DNA from 4 places in the Bradyrhizobium elkanii USDA 76 genome. Region 1 is predicted to be linked to each of the others. Evidence: predicted binding sites of a transcription regulator. Region 1 holds the regulator's gene; each other region holds the start of a gene.

What was found. Region 1 encodes LexA, which represses DNA repair genes until DNA is damaged. Its sites were predicted from a motif close to TGTTCNNNNTGTGTTCNG; they were not measured.
Region 2: JEY66_RS30380 (ImuA family protein) is a predicted target of LexA. The motif match lies at 2,640-2,657, and genes of this name have one in related genera.
Region 3: ruvC (crossover junction endodeoxyribonuclease RuvC) is a predicted target of LexA. The motif match lies at 2,433-2,450, and genes of this name have one in related genera.
Region 4: dinB (DNA polymerase IV) is a predicted target of LexA. The motif match lies at 2,390-2,407, and genes of this name have one in related genera.

What each region holds. Positions count from the first base shown of each region.
Region 1 is NZ_CP066356.1:4,633,155-4,638,487, forward strand. Features, by position in the region: gene JEY66_RS22495 (ComEC/Rec2 family competence protein) at 242-2,527, shown strand; gene JEY66_RS22500 (hypothetical protein) at 2,524-2,751, opposite strand; gene JEY66_RS22505 (hypothetical protein) at 2,897-3,325, opposite strand; gene lexA (transcriptional repressor LexA) at 3,582-4,286, opposite strand; gene JEY66_RS22515 (molybdopterin molybdotransferase MoeA) at 4,530-5,333, opposite strand, start outside.
Region 2 is NZ_CP066356.1:6,291,733-6,297,065, forward strand. Features, by position in the region: gene JEY66_RS30370 (error-prone DNA polymerase) at 1-69, opposite strand, end outside; partial or broken gene JEY66_RS30375 (Y-family DNA polymerase) at 66-1,556, opposite strand; gene JEY66_RS30380 (ImuA family protein) at 1,774-2,568, opposite strand; gene JEY66_RS30385 (UdgX family uracil-DNA binding protein) at 2,825-4,273, shown strand; gene JEY66_RS30390 (inorganic phosphate transporter) at 4,806-5,333, shown strand, end outside.
Region 3 is NZ_CP066356.1:8,053,984-8,059,316, reverse strand. Features, by position in the region: gene JEY66_RS38180 (methyl-accepting chemotaxis protein) at 1-1,303, opposite strand, end outside; gene JEY66_RS38175 (YebC/PmpR family DNA-binding transcriptional regulator) at 1,515-2,261, shown strand; gene ruvC (crossover junction endodeoxyribonuclease RuvC) at 2,476-3,003, shown strand; gene ruvA (Holliday junction branch migration protein RuvA) at 3,000-3,617, shown strand; gene ruvB (Holliday junction branch migration DNA helicase RuvB) at 3,614-4,663, shown strand; gene JEY66_RS38155 (metallophosphoesterase) at 4,902-5,333, shown strand, end outside.
Region 4 is NZ_CP066356.1:5,844,053-5,849,385, forward strand. Features, by position in the region: gene pyk (pyruvate kinase) at 1-674, shown strand, start outside; gene JEY66_RS28460 (hypothetical protein) at 757-966, opposite strand; gene dinB (DNA polymerase IV) at 1,081-2,328, opposite strand; gene JEY66_RS28470 (hypothetical protein) at 2,754-3,020, shown strand; gene JEY66_RS28475 (hypothetical protein) at 3,257-4,387, shown strand; gene JEY66_RS28480 (hypothetical protein) at 4,857-5,333, shown strand, end outside.

The DNA.
Region 1 (5,333 bases):
ATCCCGGTCTCTCCGGGAGTGGAGGCATCGGGACAGTCTATTCCTAATGTGATCGGTATCTTAATGAGACTTTCGGCTCGATCGATTTGACGCAGGCGGCAGCTGTGGCCCGGCGCGAGGTCGGCAAGGCGCAGGACGATCCAGGTACCCGGGCGTTGCCGGTCCGTATTCTGCATCCGTTCCGCTAGTCGGGGGACGGGGCCATCCGCTAGCCTGCCGCTCGGCAGGGATCGCAAGCGGAATGGCGGAGCAGGGCACGACGCCGGGCGGCAAACGCGGCTACGCGGGGACGTGGCCGCCGCGCGCGGCTGCGCCGGCTGGCGGCTATTTCCCGGCGCGCGTCGGCATCTGGAAGCCTGTCGTCGAGACATTGCGGCGATGGGCGGGCGCGGAGGCGGGGGCGGGCCGGTTGTTGCCCTGGGTGCCGGTGGCGTTCGGCACTGGTATCGCCTTCTATTTCGCGGCCGAGCACGAGCCGGTGCTGTCGGTCGCGGCCACCGTCGCAATCCTGCTCTGCCTGCTGGCGCTGCTGCTGCGGCGGCGCAGCGTGTTTCCCGTCATCGCGATGCTGGCCGCGGTGGCCGCAGGCTTTGCGACGGCGACCTGGAAGACGGCGCGCGTTGCTCACACGGTGCTGGCGCGGCCGATGTTCTCGGTGGCGCTGACCGGCTTCGTCGAGGCGCGTGACATCCGCGAGAAGACCGATCGTTTCGTGCTGCGCGTGGTTTCGATGGAGAGCCCGCGCGACATGACGAAGCTCGATCGTGTCCGGCTTTCGGTGAAGAAGGGCACTGCGCCCGATGTCGGCAGCTTCGTAGAGTTGAAGGCGCGGCTGTTGCCGCCGCTCGGGCCGCAGCGCCCGGGCTCCTATGATTTCGGACGTGACCTGTATTTCCAGGGCATCGGCGCCTCCGGCTTCGTGATGGGCGCGGTCAAGACCAGGGAGCCGCCTGCGACCGGCGGCTTTGCGCTGCGCTACGCCGCCTTCATGCAAGGCCTGCGCGACGCCATCGACGCGCGGATTCGCACCACGCTCGACGGCGACCAGCGCGCGATCGCAACCGCATTGCTCACCGGCCGGCGCGACGCGATCTCGACGCCGGTCAACGATGCGATGTTCATCTCGGGGCTCGGCCATGTGCTGTCGATCTCCGGCTACCACATGGCCGTGGTCGCCGGCGTCGTGTTCTTCGCGGTGCGCGCGCTGCTCGCGCTGTTTCCGGCACTGACGGCGGGGCATCCGATCAAGAAATGGGCGGCGGCGGCGGCGCTGGTCGCCGCGGCATTCTATCTGTTGCTGTCGGGTGCGGAGGTCGCGACGCAACGGTCGTTCTTCATGACCGCCGTGGTGCTGCTCGCCGTGATCGTCGACCGCCGCGCGATCACCTTCCGCACGCTGGCGGTGGCGGCGCTGATCGTGCTCGCGATCGCGCCGGAGGCGCTGGTGCATCCGAGCTTCCAGATGTCGTTTGCCGCGACGCTCGGGCTGGTGGCGCTGGTGCAGATCGGGCTGCCGAACCTATTCGCGTCGCCCGACCATTCGGCGACCGCGCGGGTTGCGCTGTGGGGCGGGCGCGAGCTCACCATGCTGATGCTGGCCTCGCTGGTGGCGGGGCTGGCGACGACGCCCTACGCCGCGTTCCACTTCCACCGCGTGACGCCCTACGGGCTGCTCGCCAACCTCGCGGCGATGCCTGTCGTGTCGGCGGTCGTGATGCCGGCCGGCCTGCTGGGCCTCGTCGCCATGCCGTTCGGCTTCGACGGCGTGTTCTGGGCGATCATGGGTCTTGGCATCGACTGGATGATCCTGGTGACGCAATGGGTCGCCGCACTCCCGGGCGCGGTCGGCCGCATGGCGGCGTTCGGGATCGGGCCGCTGATTGCAGCGAGTGCCGGCATCATCCTGCTCGGGCTGCTGCGTACGCCGCTGCGCTGGTCGGGCGCGGTTCTGCTGCTGGTGGCCTCGGTCTGGGCGCTCAGGGTGCCGCAGCCGGACGTGCTGGTCTCCGGCGACGGCCGCAACGTCGCGGTGCGCGGCGGTGACGGGCGGCTGCATTTGATGCACAGCGCCAAGGATGCGTTCCTGGTCAAGGAGTGGCTGGCGGCGGACGCCGACGCGCGGACCGCCACCGATGCGTCGCTCGGCGACGGCGTCTCCTGCGATGCCGGCGGCTGCGTGACCCAGGGACTAGGCGGCGCCTTCGTCGCGCTGGCGACCCGGCCGGAGGCGCTGGCGGACGACTGCGAGCGCGCAGGCTTGATCGTGACGGCGCGGGCGGCGCCGCGGGGCTGCACGGCGTCGGTGATCGATGCCGAGCGGCTGCGGCGCCACGGCGCGCTGGTACTGCGGCGGACCAGGGACGGCTACGCCGTCGATGCCGTCAAGCCCGGCGGGATCGACCGGCCGTGGTCGCCGGCGGTTCCCGGCGACGGCGAGAGCGAGACGACGCTGCGCGCAGCCGCCGCCGCACCGCGGCCTGCCGTGGATGCGACGCCGGCCGAGTCCGATCTGCAGGGCGATGACTAGCGGTGGTCCGGCGAGGGGGCGCTCGGCAGCTCGAACAGGCCGAGATGGTATTCGTCGGAGTCGGGGCCGGCGTCGGGCTTCTTGACGAGGGTGAAGGAAGCCTCGGGAAATTGCTCCCAGACTCTCAGGTCGTCGGCCGTCACCGTCAGCCAACCGAACCGGAACATGTAGCGGCCCGGTTCCGTGACGCGTCCAGCCTTTTGCCATGTGACCTTATCGACCACCGCGCACGTCCTCCGTGCCCGATGATGCGCCAAGGCGCCGGCTGACGCAAATTTCCTCGTGCGCCCCGGAAGCGGAAGTCCGGGGGCGCCCGAAATTGCTTAGGTCATCCGCCGCCGAACAGCCCATTCCGCGGCGACGATGCGCTCAACCCAAAAACAGCGTTGCAAATGCGGAGGGCCGCCGCTCCACCACCTTCGGCTTCTGCTCGACCGGCGGATGCAGCGCCGGCAATTGCAGCACGCTGACGCGCTGTCCCTCGACCAGCTGGGTCACCAGCACATGGCTGCCGTCGGGGAATTCCACCGCGTCATGATGCCGATCGGGCACGTCGGGCTCGACTTCGTTGAACACGCCGACGCGATAGTTCAGCGTCTTGGTCCAGATCCAGCGGCTGTCGTAGCGAACGTTCTCGGCGAAAGCGAGCTCGGTGCCCGGCAGCATGCAGACCGCGACAGTGGGATCGTTTTCCGAAGCAAAACCGCGGGTCGACGTGCCGCGGAACGTCGTCGTGATCAGCGTCTCTCCGACAATGGCGGGGCGCGATGCCACGGCGTGCAGACTATAGTCACACATCGGATGGCTCCTCATTTCGAGGTAGCGACCCGTGCCTCTCTTGAGGCATTGGGGCCTCTACCAGAGTGGACGATAGCGAACGAGCTTCCGCTCGTTTCTGGGCGATTGTACGACTGGTCCGAGACCGACCCCGATCACAAACACGCGACGCTGCGCGAGAGGTATCGGAGCGCATCGGGCAGGCCGTACGCTACGCTATCATGCAAGGAACGATCCGACGTGTTGCTCGTTCCCGGCCGCCGCAAGTATTTGCAATTCAGTATTTGCGATACAGGCCGATCAGCTTGCCCTGGATGCGGACCCGGTTCGGCGGCAGGATGCGCACTTCATAGGCGGTGTTGGCCGGCTCGAGCGCGATCGATGCGCCGCGGCGGCGGAAGCGCTTCAGGGTGGCTTCCTCCTCGTCGATCAGCGCCACCACGATGTCGCCGGTATTGGCGACGTCGTTGCGCTGGATCAGCGCCATGTCGCCGTCGAGGATGCCGGCATCGACCATCGAGTCGCCGCGCACCTCGAGCGCATAGTGCTCGCCGGCGCCGAGCATGTCGGGCGGCACGCTGATGGTGTGGCTGCGGGTCTGCAGCGCCTCGATCGGCGTACCGGCGGCGATCCGGCCCATCACGGGGACCGCGACCGGACGGTTGCCGTCGTCCTCGGCGATCGGCGGCGTGCTGGCGCGCCGGCCGAGGGTGCCTTCGATGACGCTGGGCGTGAAGCCGCGTCGGCCGTTGCCGCCGCCGGCCGAGAGTTCGGGCAGCTTGATGACCTCAATGGCGCGGGCGCGGTTCGGCAGGCGGCGGATGAAGCCGCGCTCCTCCAGCGCAGTGATCAGGCGGTGGATACCGGACTTCGAGCGCAGGTCGAGCGCATCCTTCATCTCGTCGAAGGAGGGCGGTACGCCGGCCTCTTTCAGACGTTCATTGATGAAACGCAGAAGTTCGTACTGTTTGCGCGTGAGCATCTCGAGTATTCCCCCGGTTGATAGCGGCGTTCGATTCCGAGACTCTTCTGGTGGGGCCTGCAGGCGGGGCCTGACCTCAGGAGCATGTGCTCGTTGCACTTGCTTCCACGCGGCTTCCCGATTGTAGACACCAGTACTCGAAACAAATCATGAACGGACACTATATGTTCGATATGTGTTCCGCAACCACTTAATTTCCGGTGAACGGATCAGGCAACGCACGATCGGCGGGGCGTGAAAACCCTATTCGGGCAGCGTCAGGATCTCGCATTCGCTGCCTTTGACGGCCGCCGCCGCAAACGGCGGACGCACGAGAAGTGCCCGTGCCGCAGCGAGATTCGCGAGCAGCGACGAATCCTGCTGCGTCACCGGCGTTGCGATCAGCTTGCCGTCCTCGCGCGCTTCGAGACGCGCCCGCAGATAGTCCTCGCGCTGGTCGTTGGCGGCGAGGTCGCGGCCGAGCAGGGCGCTCGCGCGGCGATGATGAATCACTTTCCGGCCGCTCAGCGCCCGAATCAACGGCACCAGGAACAGGAAGGCGCAGACATAGGACGACACCGGATTGCCGGGCAGGCCGATCACCCGCATCGCGCCGAGCCGGCCATGCATCATCGGCTTGCCGGGCCGCATCGCGATCCGCCAGAACGCCATCTCGACGCCCTCGGCCTCCAGCGACCGCTTGACGAGATCGTGGTCGCCGACCGAGGCGCCGCCTGTCGTAATCAGGACATCGGCGCCGGCCTCGCGTGCCCGGCGGATGCCGGCCGTGGTCGCCTCCACCGTGTCGGCGGCAACGCCGAGGTCGACGGTCTCGGCGCCTTCGGCGCGCGCCAGCGCCCGCAGCGCGTAGCCGTTGGAATAGACGATCTGGCCGGGACGGGGCCGCGAGCCCGGCATCACCAGTTCGTCGCCGGTCGCCAGCACCGCGACCTTCGGGCGGCGGCGCACCGCAAGTTCCGGATAGTTCATGGCGGCCGCCAGCGACAGCGCGCGGTCGGACAGGTGGCTGCCGCCGGCGAGCAGCACCTCGCCCGCACGGAAATCGAC
Region 2 (5,333 bases), 1.7 Mb from region 1:
ACCGCCGCGCAGGAAGGAGAAATTGCTGGTGATGCCGATCTCGGCATAGTCGGGTGGAGGTGCGCTCATGCGAACAGCCCGTGCACATACCAGTTGGCCGGAACCGGCCTGCCTTCCTCGTCGCGCAGCTCGCTCTCGTAGAGGCCGTCGCGAAAGATCCAGAAGCGCTGGCCCTCGGCGTCCTCGACGCGGAAATAATCGCGCGTCAGCGACGCGCCGTCCTGCTTCCACCATTCCATCGCGATGCGCTCGGGACCCTCGACCCGCACCACGTCGTGCTGCGCGCGCCGCCAGGTGAATTGATGCGGCGGACCGTCGGGCACGGTCGCGAACGGCACCTTGATCGGTTCGGGCCGCTCGAACAGCCTGAGCGGACGCAGCGGCGGTTCGCCCGCAACGCGCTCCGGCCAGGCGGCGGCGCCCGCCGCGGCCAGATGATGCTGCGCCGGCAGCGCCAGCGCCGATCGTTCGGGGATGTGGCTCTCCAGCGGCAGATGCACGACGACGCGTTTGCCGCCGATGCGCGCGGCGATGCGGTCGATCAGCGCCGAGAGCTCGTCATTGTCGTGTATGGTGGCGTCGAGATCGCGCTGCTGCTGCACCACGATCTCGGTACGCCCTGCGGCAAGGCGGATGAGATCGAAGCCGAAGCCGGGATCGAGCGGATCATTCAGCGCATCGAGCCGCTCGCGGAACAGGCGGTCGATCATCTCGGGCCGCGTCACCGGACGCCCGGTCTCGACCATGATCGCGCGCACCGCGCCGTCGGTGCGGAAGAAGCTCGCTTCCAGCTGCCGCGCGCCCTTGCCCTGCTTGTCCATCGCCGCAACCAGCATCTTGGCGAGGCTCGAGAGCGTCAGCGCGATCACGGTGTCGGTCGCGACCGGCTCGGGGAAACGCTTCTCGACGATGTAATCGGGCAGCGGCTTGCGCGGGCTGATCGGGGCATCGCCCTGCCCGAGCGCGTGGCCGAGCAAGGTGGTGAAGGCCGCACCGAACCGCGCCGAGATTTCATGCGGCGCGCGCGAGGCGACATCGGCGATGGTCTTCAAGCCGGCGCGGCGCAGGCCGGTGGTGACAGCGGCATCGGCACCGAGCGCCGACACCGGCAGCGGGCCGACCGCCGCCGCCTCCTCGCCATCGGCGGCAATCCTGCCCGAGGCGGTGCGCGTCAGCGTACGCGCCGCGATCGAGGTGCCGGCAATCGCCGCGCTGACGGCAAAGCCGCGTCGGCTCAGCGCCCCCGTCACGGTCTGCAGCAGCGCGCGCTCGCCGCCGAACAGATGCGCGCAGCCGGTGATGTCGAGAAACAGACCGTAGGGCAGATCGAGCGCCACCAGCGGCGTGAAGCGGTCGCACCAGTCGGCGATGTCGTTCAGCGTCTTCAGATCGGCGGCGGGATCGGCGTCATAGACCGTGAGCTCCGGACAGATCGCCCGCGCATTGGCGAGCGGCAGCCCGATCGACAGCCCGGCCCGCACCGCCGCCTCGTCGATCGCGTGCAGCAGGATCGCGTTGTGGTCTTTTGCAACGACGACGCTGGGGAGGCAGTTGCCTAACTCATTTGTAAGGGACGCTTTAGCGGATGGGTTCCCTCCCCCCTTGCGGGGTCCGAGGCGAGCGGAGCTCGCTCTCGAGGCTAGGGAGAGGGGTAAGCCGCATACGCCGGCGTCTGTGGTACCCCTCTCTCCAACTCTCCCCCGCAAGGGGGGAGAGAGCCCTGCCAATGTGCTCACCTCACATGAGGGGTCATCTGGCTCGCTTGCAACAAGCTCAGCTTGCGAGGCGATGTCCTGCGCGAGCTTGCGCTTGATGCGGTCGATGGGCAGGCGTGGCAGCCACAGGCTGAGGATACGCCGACGGTTCACTGAATTGGCACTCATCACATTTCCATTCCATGATCCATCGCCCGACCGGGCCATGACGATTGCGCACGAGTTCGGCCTCGAAGCGCGGCGTGCCCCACACGCTCGCGGCATTGCCCGGCGGCGAATGCGCCGCGCGCACGATCCAGCGCGTCTCCGCGGTCGAGGGGATCGGAGTTGCCGCGATCCTCAGCACCAGCGCGGTGACGCCGGAGGCCTGCGCGGCCAGGGTCAGTTTGCGGCTGGCGACGAGATCGAGCTGGCGCGCCTGCCCCCAGACCTCGAGCACGACCGCACCGAGCGCATCGCAGGCGAGCGCGTCGGCCGCGGTACGCAAACCGCTGTCGACATCGGCGGCGCGCACCGTGACCAAGAGGCGCGGATCGAGGCCGAGCTCGGCAAGCCCGCGCATCGACAGCGCGCCGTTTTCGCGATCGGAAAAATCCTGCCGCACCCAAACCAGCGGCTTGCGTGCCGACAGCCGTCCGGCGAGCCCTGCAATGAAGCCGGTCGCCGCGCCTCCTTGATGGCCGGCCGCGAACACCTCGTGCAATGCTGCCGGCGCAAGCCCGCCGCGCAACATCGCATCGGCGCCGGCATGGCCGAGCGCGATGCGGTTCGGCATCGCCGCATCCGATGGCGCCTCGATGCGCGCGATGCTGCCGCGCAGAGACGCAAGCGTACCCATGCGTGCGCCGTTCATATGCGCCGCTCCTTCCAACCAAAATTTGAGGCCGCCACTGGTCTGAACAGAGAACCAGGGACTGGCTCATTTGTTCATGATATGTTCTAATATAAAGCTAACAGGGCCCGCGGAGTCAATCGGATTGGTGAGCTCATCGATTCATGAGTGGAATCAATGGGATTCAGCAGCCGCCGAACCGGACGGGCCCTGGTCTTCCGCTGTGTCAGGCACGCAGGCCCCGAAATTGGCGGCGTGACGGAAACGGAGCAATCGCATGCGCATCATCGTGCTCGACAACGACACCGATTTCGAGGGCTGGCGCAAGGCCGCGCGGCGATTGGCGCTGAACGATGTAAAGCCCGCGGAGATCATGTGGACCGTACGCAGCGACGACGAATTATCGTCGGCATCCTGCGTGAATGAATTGCCGGATACGCCGCAGGCGCGGTTCAATGTGTCGGCCAAATTCGTCGAGCTCGCCAAGGCCGCGATCCTGCATCGCAGTGACGAACGCTTTGCCCTGCTCTATCGCCTGCTGTGGCGGCTGCGCAGCCATCACGATCTGCTCGGTGCGACCGATGATCCCGATGTCGCCGAGGTCCACGCGATGGCGCGCGCGGTCTATGTCGATATCGACAGGATGCACGCGCATCTGCGCTTCCGCGAGATCGGCCGCGAGCGGACGGCGCATTACGTCGCCTGGTTCGAGCCGGAGCATCGCATCGTCGAGCTCGCCGCGCCGTTCTTCGCCGGCCGCTTCGCCGACATGCCGTGGTCGATCCTGACCCCCGACGTCTGCGCACATTGGGACGGGCACGCGATCTCGATCACGCCGGGCGTCGCCAAATCCGAAGTGCCGACCGAGGACCGGCTCGAAGAGGTCTGGCGACGTCACGACAACGGCCGCTTCAATCCCGCACGGCTGAAAGTGATGGAGATGCCGCAAGCCTATTGGAGGAACCTGCCCGAGGACTCGATCATTAAGCCTCTGATCGAAGACGCAATGCGCATGACCAGCGGCCCCTTCATCGCACGCAAGGCGGCCGAGCCGCAGAAGCGGCAGGATACGCCGATGCCCCGCAAGCAAGCTCAAGGCAAGCAAGTTCAAGACAGGCAAGCTCACGACACGATCGCGGCCTTGCGCGACGAGGCCGCCGATTGCCGCGCCTGCCCGCTGTGGAAAGACGCAACCCAGACCGTGTTCGGCGAGGGACCGCAGAGCGCAACGCTGATGCTGGTCGGCGAGCAGCCCGGCGACAAGGAAGATCTCGCAGGCCACCCCTTCGTCGGACCGGCCGGCCAGATGCTCGATCGCGCGCTGCAGGAAGCCGGCATCGATCGCCGCAAGGTCTATGTCACCAACGCGGTGAAGCATTTCAAATTCGTGCCGCGCGGCAAGATCCGGCTGCACCAGAAGCCGAGCACACCGGAGATCCGCGCCTGCCGCCAGTGGTATGAGCGCGAGCTCGCCACCATCAAGCCGGATCTCGTGATGGCGCTCGGCGCCACCGCGGCGCAGAGCGTGCTCGGCAAGGTCACGCCGATCAACAAGAACCGCGGCCATCTGATCGACCACGACGGAACCAAGGTGCTCGTCACCGTGCACCCATCCTATCTGTTGCGGCTGCCGGATGAAAAAGCCAAGGCGCTGGAATATCAGCGCTTTGTCGACGACCTGAAAATCGCCGCACATCAATTGCGCAGATCAGCCGATGCGGCTTGAGTTCCGCAAAACCAGCGGAACCGGAGGAACTACATCGCAACGAGAAATTGTTCTAAACGCAGACAAATACCTACAACCTTTAATTGATCCGTGGTAGCGTAGCATGTTCCGCAGGTATCGGGCGTCATGTTCACGCCATGACGTACCCTGAGGCGGGCGCGCTGCGCGGTTTGCTAGCCCCGACCGTGCGGCGCGCCACCTCATCTCGCAATCCTCCCCCTCATTCGCGATCCTCCCACTCGCACGCGCGCGCCGAATTCTCCGGCTGCCGGCCCCGCCGGATGCCGGTGTGGTTATCCGCACATTGTCTCGTCCTGCGAAACGCAGGCTGCAGCCTCCCGTCGTGATCGGCGATCCGTAGTTGCTGGAGATTGCCACGAGGCCGCGAAGCCACGTGCGCGTTCAATGCGTTGCACAAAAATTCGGCTCGATGTCCACCGTCACCGCCAACCGGCTCATCCCGCGGGGCCGGATTTCAATTGCTTGTCATATGCATCGATCAAAATCGGGCGCATTGGGACAGGAGTTTACCATGAGCGATATGGCGTTACCCGGCTCGATCGAGCCCGCCCTAAAGAAGGGTCCGGACCTCGACAAGGGCTTTCATCCTCTCACCGGGGTTATCTATTTGGGCGTGGTTGCGGCCGCGCTGCTGTTCGTTGCCTACAGCATCTATGCCGATGTCGACGCCACCGGCACGCGCATCACTTCGTTCCTGCCGTATATCCTGCTGTTCGTCGCACTGCTGATCGCGCTCGGCTTCGAATTCGTCAACGGCTTCCATGACACCGCAAACGCGGTCGCCACCGTGATCTACACCCGCTCGCTGCCGGCCCATGTCGCCGTGGTGTGGTCGGGCATGTTCAACCTGATCGGCGTGCTGCTCTCCAGCGGCGCCGTCGCGTTCGGCATCGTCTCGCTGCTTCCGGTCGAGCTGATCCTGCAGGTCGGCAGCAGTGCCGGCTTTGCCATGGTGTTCGCGCTCTTGATCGCCGCCATCATCTGGAATCTCGGCACCTGGTGGCTCGGCCTGCCGGCTTCGAGCTCGCACACCCTGATC
Region 3 (5,333 bases), 3.4 Mb from region 1:
TCTTGCTCAGCGCGCTGCCGGCTTCGATCGCGCGGGTGACGAGCTCGGCGTTCTCCTCGTGGATCGCCCACATCCGGTCTTCGATTTTTTCGCGCAGCTCGGCGGTTGCCGCCTCGAAGCGGGCCTGGCTGCCCGCCTTGGAGCGCTCGCCGATCCGGATCCGGCACGCGCCGATCTCCTGCAATGTCGCGTTCAGGGTCTCCTGCGCCGGCAGCTTCTCGGCATCGGGTCCGCCGATCAGGATGCCGTCCATCGCGATCTCGTAGACCGGCGCCGTGACGATGCCGCGCGCGGTCGTGATCTCGATCTTTAGGCTGCAGGGCAGGCGCTCGTTCTTGCGCGGATCGCCGCGCTCGTCCTGGCGCAGCAGCACCGCGCAACGCGCTTTCAGCTTCTGGGCGAAGGCGGTCACCGCCTTGCCAGCCTTGGCGACATTGTCGCCATGCGCGGCGGCTTCGCGCGTTGCCGAATCGATCTCGCCGGCGCTGGTGCCGACCGAGACGATGAAGTGCGATGCGGAGGCGGCGTTCCGGCCCATCTCGCCGGTGATTTCGTTCTGCTCGGCGACCGCGCCGTTGACGTTCTCGAACACCGGGCGGATCTTTTCGATCGCCTGCGAGATGCGGTGCACCGCGTCCGCGGATCCGGTGGCGTCCTTCTGCAACGCCTCGATCTTGCGGGTGATCTCCTCGGTCGCGCTCTGAGTCTGCACCGCCAGCGCCTTGACCTCGGTTGCGACCACCGCAAAGCCCTTGCCGGCGGCTCCGGCGCGCGCCGCCTCGATCGTCGAGTTCAGTGCGAGCAGCGTGGTCTGCCGCGCGATCTGCGCGATCAGATTGACGACGTTGCCGATCGCGGCTGAAGACTCGCGCAGGCGATCGACATTGGCGGTGGCCTCGCGCGCCGCGGCCGCGGCGTCGTCGGCGAGCTGGCTCGCGCTGCGCACCTGCGCCCCGATGCCCTCGGCGGAGTGGGTGAAGCGGTCGGCGGCTTGCGAGAACGTCGTCGCAGTGCCCTGCGCATCGCTGCTGCGGCCGGTCAGCGCGTTGGTGCGGGCGCGGATGGTCGCGAGCTTGGCTGCCGTCGCCTCGGCGCCGTCGGCGACCGAGCTGGCGGCGCGTTCGAGCTGGCGGATCATCGCGCCGAGCTCGAGTTCCAGCAATTCCAGGATCTCCTTGGACGAATCCTCGGCCGAATCAGTCTCGGTCGAGACGTCAGGGGCGGCGGCCGCGGTTGGAACCTGCGGGGCGACGGCCGGCGCAGCCGGCTCCGGCACTTGCTTTCGAAACAGACCGAACGCCATGTGGGCTCTTTGGGGCTCTGGAAAGTTGCGGCGGGACGGGCGATCCTCGCACCCGGGCATGAAGTCATGGTTAACAAGTGCCTCATATTCCGGCTTGCGGTAGTATTCCTCCGCCGGAGGGCCTCGCCGATCCTTTGATTTTGACCGTGAGGGGCCTATAAGGCCGCGTTTTCCATCCCTGTTCAGACCCTAAGCTCCGAAGAGACGTCGCATGGCCGGCCATTCCCAATTCAAGAACATCATGCACCGCAAGGGCCGGCAGGATGCCCAGAAGTCGAAGCTTTTCGGCAAGCTAGCCCGCGAAATCACCGTGGCGGCCAAGCTCGGCACCCCGGACCCGGCGATGAATCCGCGGCTGCGCGCCGCCGTGGTCGCGGCCCGCGCCGAGAACATGCCCAAGGACAATATCGACCGCGCCATCAAGAAGGCGGCGGGCAATGAGGGCGAGAACTACGACGAGATCCGCTACGAGGGTTATGGCCCCGGCGGCGTCGCCGTGATCGTCGAGGCGCTGACCGACAACCGCAACCGCGCCGCCTCCGACATCCGCTCCTTCTTCACCAAGTCCGGCGGCAATCTCGGCGAAACCGGCTCGGTCGCCTTCATGTTCGACCGCACCGGCATCATCGAATACGACGCCAAGGTCGCCTCCGACGACGCGATGCTGGACGCCGCGATCGAGGCCGGCGCCGACGACGTGGTCTCCAGCGAAGGCGGCCACGAGGTCTACGCCTCGCAGGACACTTTCCGCGAAGTGGCAAAAGCGCTGGAAGCGAAGTTCGGCGAGCCGCGCAAGGCGGCGCTGACCTGGAAGCCGCAGAACACCGTCGCGGTCGACGACGAGACCGGCGAAAAGCTGCTGAAGCTGATGGACCTGCTCAACGAGCACGACGACGTGCAGAACGTGTTCGCCAATTTCGAGGTGTCCGACGCTCTGATCGCGAAGATGGGCGGCTAGTCGCTTGCACTGCTGTCGTGTCCGGCTGGACCGGGCGAGCCAGTATTCCGGAGACCTGCATTCGATCCGAGAAGCCGCGGCGTGCTGGATCCCCGCTCCCGTGCGCAATTGCGCACTAGGCAGGGATGACGAGTGGGCCCAGTACAACGACCGCGGCAGGGGATGAGGCTCTGTTTGTGTTTCGTTCTCCCGGCGCAGGCGGTATCACTAGCCCATGACATCCCAGCCGATTCGCTCTCCCGTCCGTATCATCGGTATCGATCCGGGTCTCCGCCGCACCGGCTGGGGCGTGATCGAGACTGAAGGCAACCGTCTGGTCTACGTCGCCTGCGGTTCGGTCGAGCCGCCGGACAACCTGCCGCTGGCGAGCCGGCTGCTCGCGATCCATGAGGGGCTGGCTGCTGTGCTCGGCGACTACAAGCCTGCGGAGGCGGCGGTCGAGCAGACCTTCGTCAACAAGGACGGCGTGGCCACCCTGAAGCTCGGCCAGGCGCGCGGCGTCGCCATGCTGGCGCCCGCAATGTTCGGTATCTCGGTCGCCGAATACGCGCCGAACCAGGTCAAGAAGACCGTGGTCGGCGCCGGCCATGCCGAGAAGAACCAGATCCAGGTGATGCTGAAGATCCTGCTGCCGAAAGCCGAGCCGCCGTCCGCCGACGCCGCGGACGCGCTCGCGGTCGCGATCACCCACGCGCATCACCGCCAGAGCACCGCGCTGCGCCTCAGGGTGGCGAGCCTATGATCGGCAAGCTGAAGGGCCTGATCGATTCCTATGGCGAGGATTACGTGATCCTCGACGTCGGCGGCGTCGGTTACCAGGTGCATTGCGCTGGTCGCACGTTGCAGGCGCTGCCGTCGCCGGGCGGGGCCGCCGTGCTCTCGATCGAGACCTATGTCCGCGAGGATCAGATCAAACTGTTCGGCTTCCGCTCGGATCATGAGCGAGAATGGTTTCGCCTGCTGCAGACCGTGCAGGGGGTTGGCGCCAAGGTCGCGCTCGCGGTGCTCGGCACGCTGCCGCCGACCGATCTCGCCAACGCCATCGCGCTGCGCGACAAGGCGGCGGTGGCGCGCACGCCGGGGGTCGGGCCGAAGGTCGCCGAGCGCATCGTCAGCGAATTGAAGGACAAGGCGCCGGGCTTTGCCGATGTCGATCCCGCGGTGGTGCACCTCTCGGGCGCGATCGACAACAATCGCGCGCCGCGCCCGGTCACCGACGCGATCTCGGCGCTGGTCAATCTCGGCTACGGCCAGCCGCAGGCCGCCGCTGCCATCGCCGCCGCCTCGCGCAGCGCGGGTGAGAAGGCCGAGACTGCGCAGCTGATCCGGCTGGGCCTGAAGGAATTGTCGAAGTGAACACGCCCTCGCGCATGGTCTCGCCCGAACGCCGCTCCGATGATGTCGGCGACACCGCGCTGCGGCCGCAGTCGCTGACGGAGTTCGTCGGCCAAGCCCAGGCGCGCAAGAATCTCTCGATCTTCATCGAGGCTGCGAAGAAGCGCGGCGAGGCGCTCGATCACGTGCTGTTCGTCGGTCCGCCCGGCCTCGGCAAGACCACACTGGCGCAGATCGTCGCGCGCGAGCTCGGCGTCGGCTTTCGTGCCACCTCCGGCCCTGTCATCGCCAAGGCCGGCGATCTCGCGGCGCTGCTGACCAATCTCGAAGAGCGCGATGTGCTGTTCATCGACGAGATCCATCGCCTCAGCCCGGCGGTCGAGGAAGTGCTCTATCCCGCGATGGAGGATTTCCAGCTCGACCTGATCATCGGCGAAGGTCCGGCGGCGCGCTCGGTCAAGATCGAGCTGTCGAAGTTCACGCTGGTCGGCGCGACGACGCGCGCAGGCCTGCTCACCAATCCGTTGCGCGACCGCTTCGGCATTCCGATCCGGCTCAACTTCTACACCGAGGAAGAGCTCGAGAAGATCGTCACCCGCGGCGCCCGCGTGCTGAACATCGGCATGAGCCCGGATGGCGCCAACGAGATCGCGCGCCGCGCTCGCGGCACGCCGCGCATCGCCGGCCGCCTGCTGCGCCGGGTGCGCGACTTTGCCTCCGCGGCGGACGCCGATTCCGTCGACCGCGGCATCGCCGACCGGGCGCTGAGCGCGCTCGAGGTCGACAGCGCCGGGCTCGATGCGATGGACCGGCGCTATCTCACCACCATCGCCTTGAACTATGGCGGTGGACCCGTCGGCGTCGAGACCATGGCGGCGGCGCTGTCGGAGCCGCGCGATGCGATCGAGGACATCATCGAGCCCTATCTGATCCAGTGCGGCTATCTGCAGCGCACCCCGCGTGGCCGGCTCCTGACCTCGCATGCCTTCCGCCATCTCGGCCTCGCCGAGCCAAACCGCGACCCCTCGCAGTTCGGCCTGTTCGGCGGCAACGGCGACGAGGACTGACGCATGATCCGGAAGAGCGCGAAGCGGTTTTCATGCTCGAGCGAAAGCCCTCCGCTCCCAAAGACGTGAATGACGTGTTGATGCAGCGCGTCGCGCTTGCCGGTAACCTTGCCTACTAACCATTGCGGCATCTCTGCAGGCCGTCTGCACAAACGTGGCCCAATTTCGCTCCAATCAAGGGGCCTATGATAGCCCCGAGTGTTTTCGACAAGCGCCAGGCATCACCGATCACACACCCATGATTTCACGTCGTCATTTTCTGCGCGGGTTCGGCGGGTTGACCGCCGCCACCGCTTCGACCGCGGCGTATGGCTTGAGCGAGCCGGTCGTCCGCCTCGCGCTCACGCGCTACGACCTGTCGCCGCGGCAATGGCCGACGGACTTTCCGCTGAAGATCGCCGCACTCGCCGACATCCACGCCTGCGATCCCTGGATGTCGCTCGATCGCATCGCTGAGCTCGTCGAGCGGACGAACGCCCTGAACCCCGACATCATCGTGCTGCTCGGCGACTATGTCGCCGGGCTGCGCCACGTCACCCGCTTCATTCCGGCCTCCGACTGGGCCGCGGTGCTGAAGGGCCTGAAGGCTCCGCTCGGCGTGCACGCCGTGCTCGGCAACCACGACTACTGGGAAGACAAGGCGGTACAGCGCTTGGGGCGCGGCATCCCG
Region 4 (5,333 bases), 1.2 Mb from region 1:
TCCCGCATGAGGACGTGCCGGGGCGCCAGAAGGAGCTGGTGCGGGCCTGCCGTCTCGCGGTGAAGCCCGTGATCGTCGCCACGCAAATGCTCGACTCGATGGTCGCCGCCCCTACGCCGACGCGTGCGGAAGTCTCCGACGTTGCGACCGCCATCTATGACGGCGCAGACGCAGTGATGCTGTCGGCGGAGTCCGCGACAGGGCGATATCCGCGCGAGGCGGTCGAGATGATGGACCGCATCATCCGCAGCACCGAACAACACAAGATGTACCGCTCGATCGTCGAGGCGACCCAGCCCGGCGAAGAGCAGACGCCACCGCACGCCGTGGCAACGGCAGCGGCCGATCTCGCCTCCGTCGTTCACGCCGCCGCCATTGTGGCCTATACGTCGAGCGGCACCACGGCCGCACGCGTCGCGCGCAAGCGGCCGAGCCGCCCGATCCTCGCCATCACCCCGAGCCGCGAAGTGTCCCGCCGCCTGTGCCTGCTTTGGGGCGCTCACAGCGTGCTTTCCGACGACGTTCAGAGCTATGAGGAGATGGTCGAGCGCGCAACTACATTCGCGCATGCAGAGCAGTTTGCATCGAGCCGCGATCTGCTGGTCGTTGTCGCCGGCATTCCCTTTGGACAAGCGGGAACAACCAACAATCTACGGGTCGTATCGCTGCCCTGAGAGAACCGTCGGCCCGAGCGATTGCATCATCAGCACACCGCGCGGCAAGGCGAGCGCGATGGTCGCGTGCATTCCCGATCGCCTAGGTCAGCATCGAGATGATCGATTGAAGCTGATCGGATGCTGACGTCACGAGCCCGTCGAACGATGTCTGGCCGTGAGCCGCGGCTCGCAGGATGCATTCCGCAACAGCGGCCTTGAGACCGAACACGGATTGATCCGCCGGCACGCTTGCCATGACTGCATCCAACGCATCGCGCATCGTCTGAATCAGTTCGGCGCTGTACTTCATGGCTGTCCCTCCGCACGCTCAAGATAGGCCGGCCGTGCCAGGTCGCCACTCACAAGCGCGCGATTCCAAATTGCCTTTTCTTAATGCAGTGACAGATACGTGAACCGGCGAGCGTTAGAGGTCTCTCTCGGCAAGCTTGCGAAACGCATCGGGCACCGAATGAACCGCCTCCAGCGCCGCTGAACCATATCCGATCGCCTCCCAGCCAAAGCGATCGCGGATTTTGTCGATCGCACGGTCCGCCGCCCAGCGGGCGATCCCTGTCGGGCTTCCAGGGCGAAGCGCTTCGTCCGCCAGTCCGAGTGGAAGCTCCAGCGCAAGATCCCAATGCTCCTCGAGATGCGACACCGAGATCGCCAACAGCGAGATGATCTTCGCGCCGGGATGGTCGGCAAGAGCCGCGCGCACCAGATTCTCGGCGAGCCGGGCCAGCACGATGGTCGTGCACACCGGCGCATCGAGCGTCATCGAGCGCGTCACCGATTTCAGGTTGGCGAAGCGGACGCGCACCGTCACGGTTCGTCCGGGCCGCGACTTCGCCCGAAGCCGCGTGGCGACGCGGTCGGCGAGATGAAGCAGTGTTGGCCGAATGACTTGCTCGATGGCAGGCTTTCGGCCGAGCGCCGATTGTGCTCCCGCGGATCGCGCACGCCGGTGTGGTTTGAGCTGTCGCGGATCGCGATTCCAGGCCAGCGCGGCAAGTTTCTCGCCCGCTGCCGGACCGAGCAAGCGCGTCAGCGACCGTTCCGACAATTTGGCGAGCTGACCGATCGTCGTAACGCCGATCGCGCCCAATCGGGCCCTGGTGACCGGCCCTACCCCCCACATCAACTCAACCGGCAGTTCGTGAAGGAAGCTTAGTTCGGCGGTGGGATCAACGACGACAAGTCCGTCGGGCTTTGCGACCTGCGAGGCGATCTTCGCCAGATGCTTGGTGCGGGCCACGCCGACCGAGATCGGAAGGCCGAGCTCGCTACGCACGCGCCGCCGGATCGACGCGGCTATTTCGGCAGGCGTTCCGAACAGGTGAGTACAGCCGGCAACATCCGCAAACGCCTCGTCGATCGAAATTCGCTCGACCAGCGGCGTGAAGTCGCCGATCACCTTGATGGCCGCGTCGCCCAGCCGCTGGTAGTCGCTGAAATGGCCGCCAACGAAAACGAGTTGCGGGCACAGTTGACGCGCTTCCCGCCCCGACATGCCGCCATGCACCCCGAAAGCCTTCGCCTCATAGGACGCCGCAAGCACAACCCCGCCCCCGACGGCGATCGGCTTGCCGCGCAGCGACGGCTCGAGCAGTTGCTCGACCGATGCGTAGAATGCATCGAGGTCCGCATGAAGGATGGTGGCTGCGGCTGCCATCTCGACCCGTTCATCCCTGACCTGACCGAAGCCGCCCGTCTCCGGACGCGGAAATTGACAATAGAACAAAATAGGAACATTCTGGAATCGAGTCAATCCAGCACGCGTCGTCGCGGCTGCTGGCGCCGCGAACGAGCGAGGTCGTCAACGCGCGCCGCTACTGCGCGCGCGTGCCGCGCGAGGGAGTCGGCCGGCTCTTCCTTCAGCCGGCCTCGCCCCATCGCCACCGATCTCGGCCTGCGGGAGATCGAAGCGGGAGTTGCTGCGAGGCATCAAACGCGAGGCACGTCGGCGGATCGATCGAGATGCATGACGGCGGCTTCTGCGATGGACGACCGCACGCAGCTTGCGCGTATTGCCGCACCGGCTCACGCATCAGCCGGCTGACTTTGCCGCGCGGGGCTTTTTCGGCTAGATATTTTGCAATGACCGACCAATCTCATCAGGTGGACTTCCAAGCTGCGGCCCACCTCTACAAATGGCCTTCGCTCAACAACGCGAGGCGAGAGGATCGCGCGCCCTATATGGTCGTCAACGGAACGCTCGACCAATGCATTCGGGATTTCATGGGAAAACCCGAGAAGACGCGACATCTCTACGAGATCCGGACCAAGTCGCAGCCTCCCCTCGTCCCCGACGTGTTGTCACCCGAGCATGTGATCGAGCTCTCCAGGCTTCGCGAGTTTCTCTGAGGCGCGCACGAACGCGATCCCGACGCGTCTCGTTTGCGGAGCGACTTATCCATCTGTCGTAGGTCTGGTGCCGGATTGTTTGCCCCTTGGGGAGCCGGTACACTTGCTCGACTCCCTGACTGACCGACGTCCGTGCCGGCATGATTGATCCGCTTCGACCCCGCTGAGGCTTGCACGTCGCCTGACGGGAGAGGAACGGCCGCACGGCCGGTTGATCGGGCATCGCGAGGCGCCGCATGAGGTTCAATCTGGCGATCCTGAGTGTGCTGGCCGCAAGGCCCGGGCAGCGGATCGCGATCGACGAGGTCAGCCGCGAGGTCAAGCGCATGATCGCGGCCGGCGATGAAGCCACGCAGTCGAAGCGGCCGTCCGAGCTTGGCGACGCCGACGTCTTCCAATCGGGATGGGCATCGATCAACGATGCGGGCCTGCAGATCACCGATTCGGGACTCTCGCTGTGGCGCTCGCTTGAAGCCGCCCGCATCGAGCAAAGACTCGATCAACAGGAAACGGAACGATTGGACACTGTTGCAGCCGACACGCGCCATCCAGGTGCGGACACCGCGATCGACCATCCCGACGGCGTTGATCTCGAGCTCCCCGGCATGACGCGCGAGGACCGCGACGACCGCCAGCCATCCGGCGAGGGCCGTTCGACCACTGCTCCCGACATCCCCTCGGGGGACTCTCCGATCATCCCTGCGCCTGCATTCGGCTCGTTTCAAAGGGCGAACCGCATGGTGGGTTCGCGGCTGTCCGGTCTGGTCGGCTTGCTCGGCACGATCAAGCCGAAATTCGCCGGCGCGCGGCGACGGCGATCCGCAGAGGATGTCGGGGATCGTCGTGCCGATCGTCGAGGCGGATTGACGGGGCTCGCGGTGGCGTGCCTCAGCCTGATCTCGGTCGTCGCTTGCGTTGCCGCCGCGATCGCACTTGGTCAGCTCTCTTCGCTGAAGTCGGACATTGCCGCGTTGCGACGGGAACTCGCCCCGCTGAGGGAACGCCTCGCCAGACTCGAACAGGTCGAAGTCGCAAAACGCGAGGCCGCCCAGCAGGAAGATGCGCAGAACAAGGCCGAGGCGGACAAGAAGCTGACTGACGGCGCAGGCGAACAGGCCGCGCTCAGCCTCTCGCGTGAAGAGATTCAGTTGATAAGGGAGTACATCAAGGCAGCGCCTTCTGCCGGCGCAGCTGTCGCGCCGATCAATGTCGGCGATCCCATCACCGGTGGAATGATTCCGCTGCCTTCACCGCTCACGGAGAAGCTGCCGCGCCTTGTCGGTGCGAGGTTTGCGACCCGCAACGGTGCCATCATCATCAGCACGCGCAACAGCCGCCGCATCGATGCCGTGCTATTGCCGAACTAGCTCCTTACGGGAATTAACAGGGTAAATACGGAAAATGTGCCCCATTGACGCGCAATGGCTTGCGCCAAGCTCCTGAAAGCTTGAGATTTTTTCGCGCAACTCCCGACCAATTCCCGACAAACGGGTTACGGGAATTCGGCCTTCGTCACACGGGAAATTTAGTCCGCGCGCGGCAATGCTCTGGCGCCCTAGGACTCTTCGCACAAGGCTGCCCTCAGCTGGATCCCCTCCCAGGGCTCCGCAGCTTTGCATGTTAACCTCATTGCTAAATCTGTTTGACGATCAAAAATCCGAGCCTATATGTGTTTTTGAGCCGGCCGGCGATTAGAGTCGGCTCTGCTGAGCCTCCAGAAACCACATCGGCGATGATCACAATCGGACGCGGTTAACCGCGCTTCGGCGCGCATTGACTTTTGGGCTGTGCCCCGAGGGCTGCTCGCGTCCGCGGTGCGAAAGATGGAGCGGCGCAATGAGCAAAGACGGCGATGAGGCGCCCTGCGAGCCGCGCAGCGAGGCCTACGAGGTTGGTTACGGCAAACCGCCCAAGGCGACCCGCTTTGGAGCACGCGCGCAGCCGAACCGGCGTGCAAGCAAACAGCGCTCGCCTGATATTGCGGCGCTGCTGGAGCGGTCGATCGAGGCTCGCATCGATGGCAAAATCACCAAACTGCATCCGCACCAGGCGATGCTGCACGGGCTGTTCAAGCGTGTGGTCGCGGGCAAAATCCCCGCGATCAAGCTGTTTCTGCGGGAATGCAAGCGCGCCAAATTGCTCGATCCACCGCCTGACATCGTAAGCCGTTCCGTCATCGAGGTACCGCATGGCACGCCGATGCCGCTCGCCGTGCGGCTTGTCAAACACGTCGGTCCCCCGCCCTGGGCTGCCGATGTCTACCAGCAATTCAAAAGTGAATATGAGCGCGATATCGCGCATATCGAACAACTC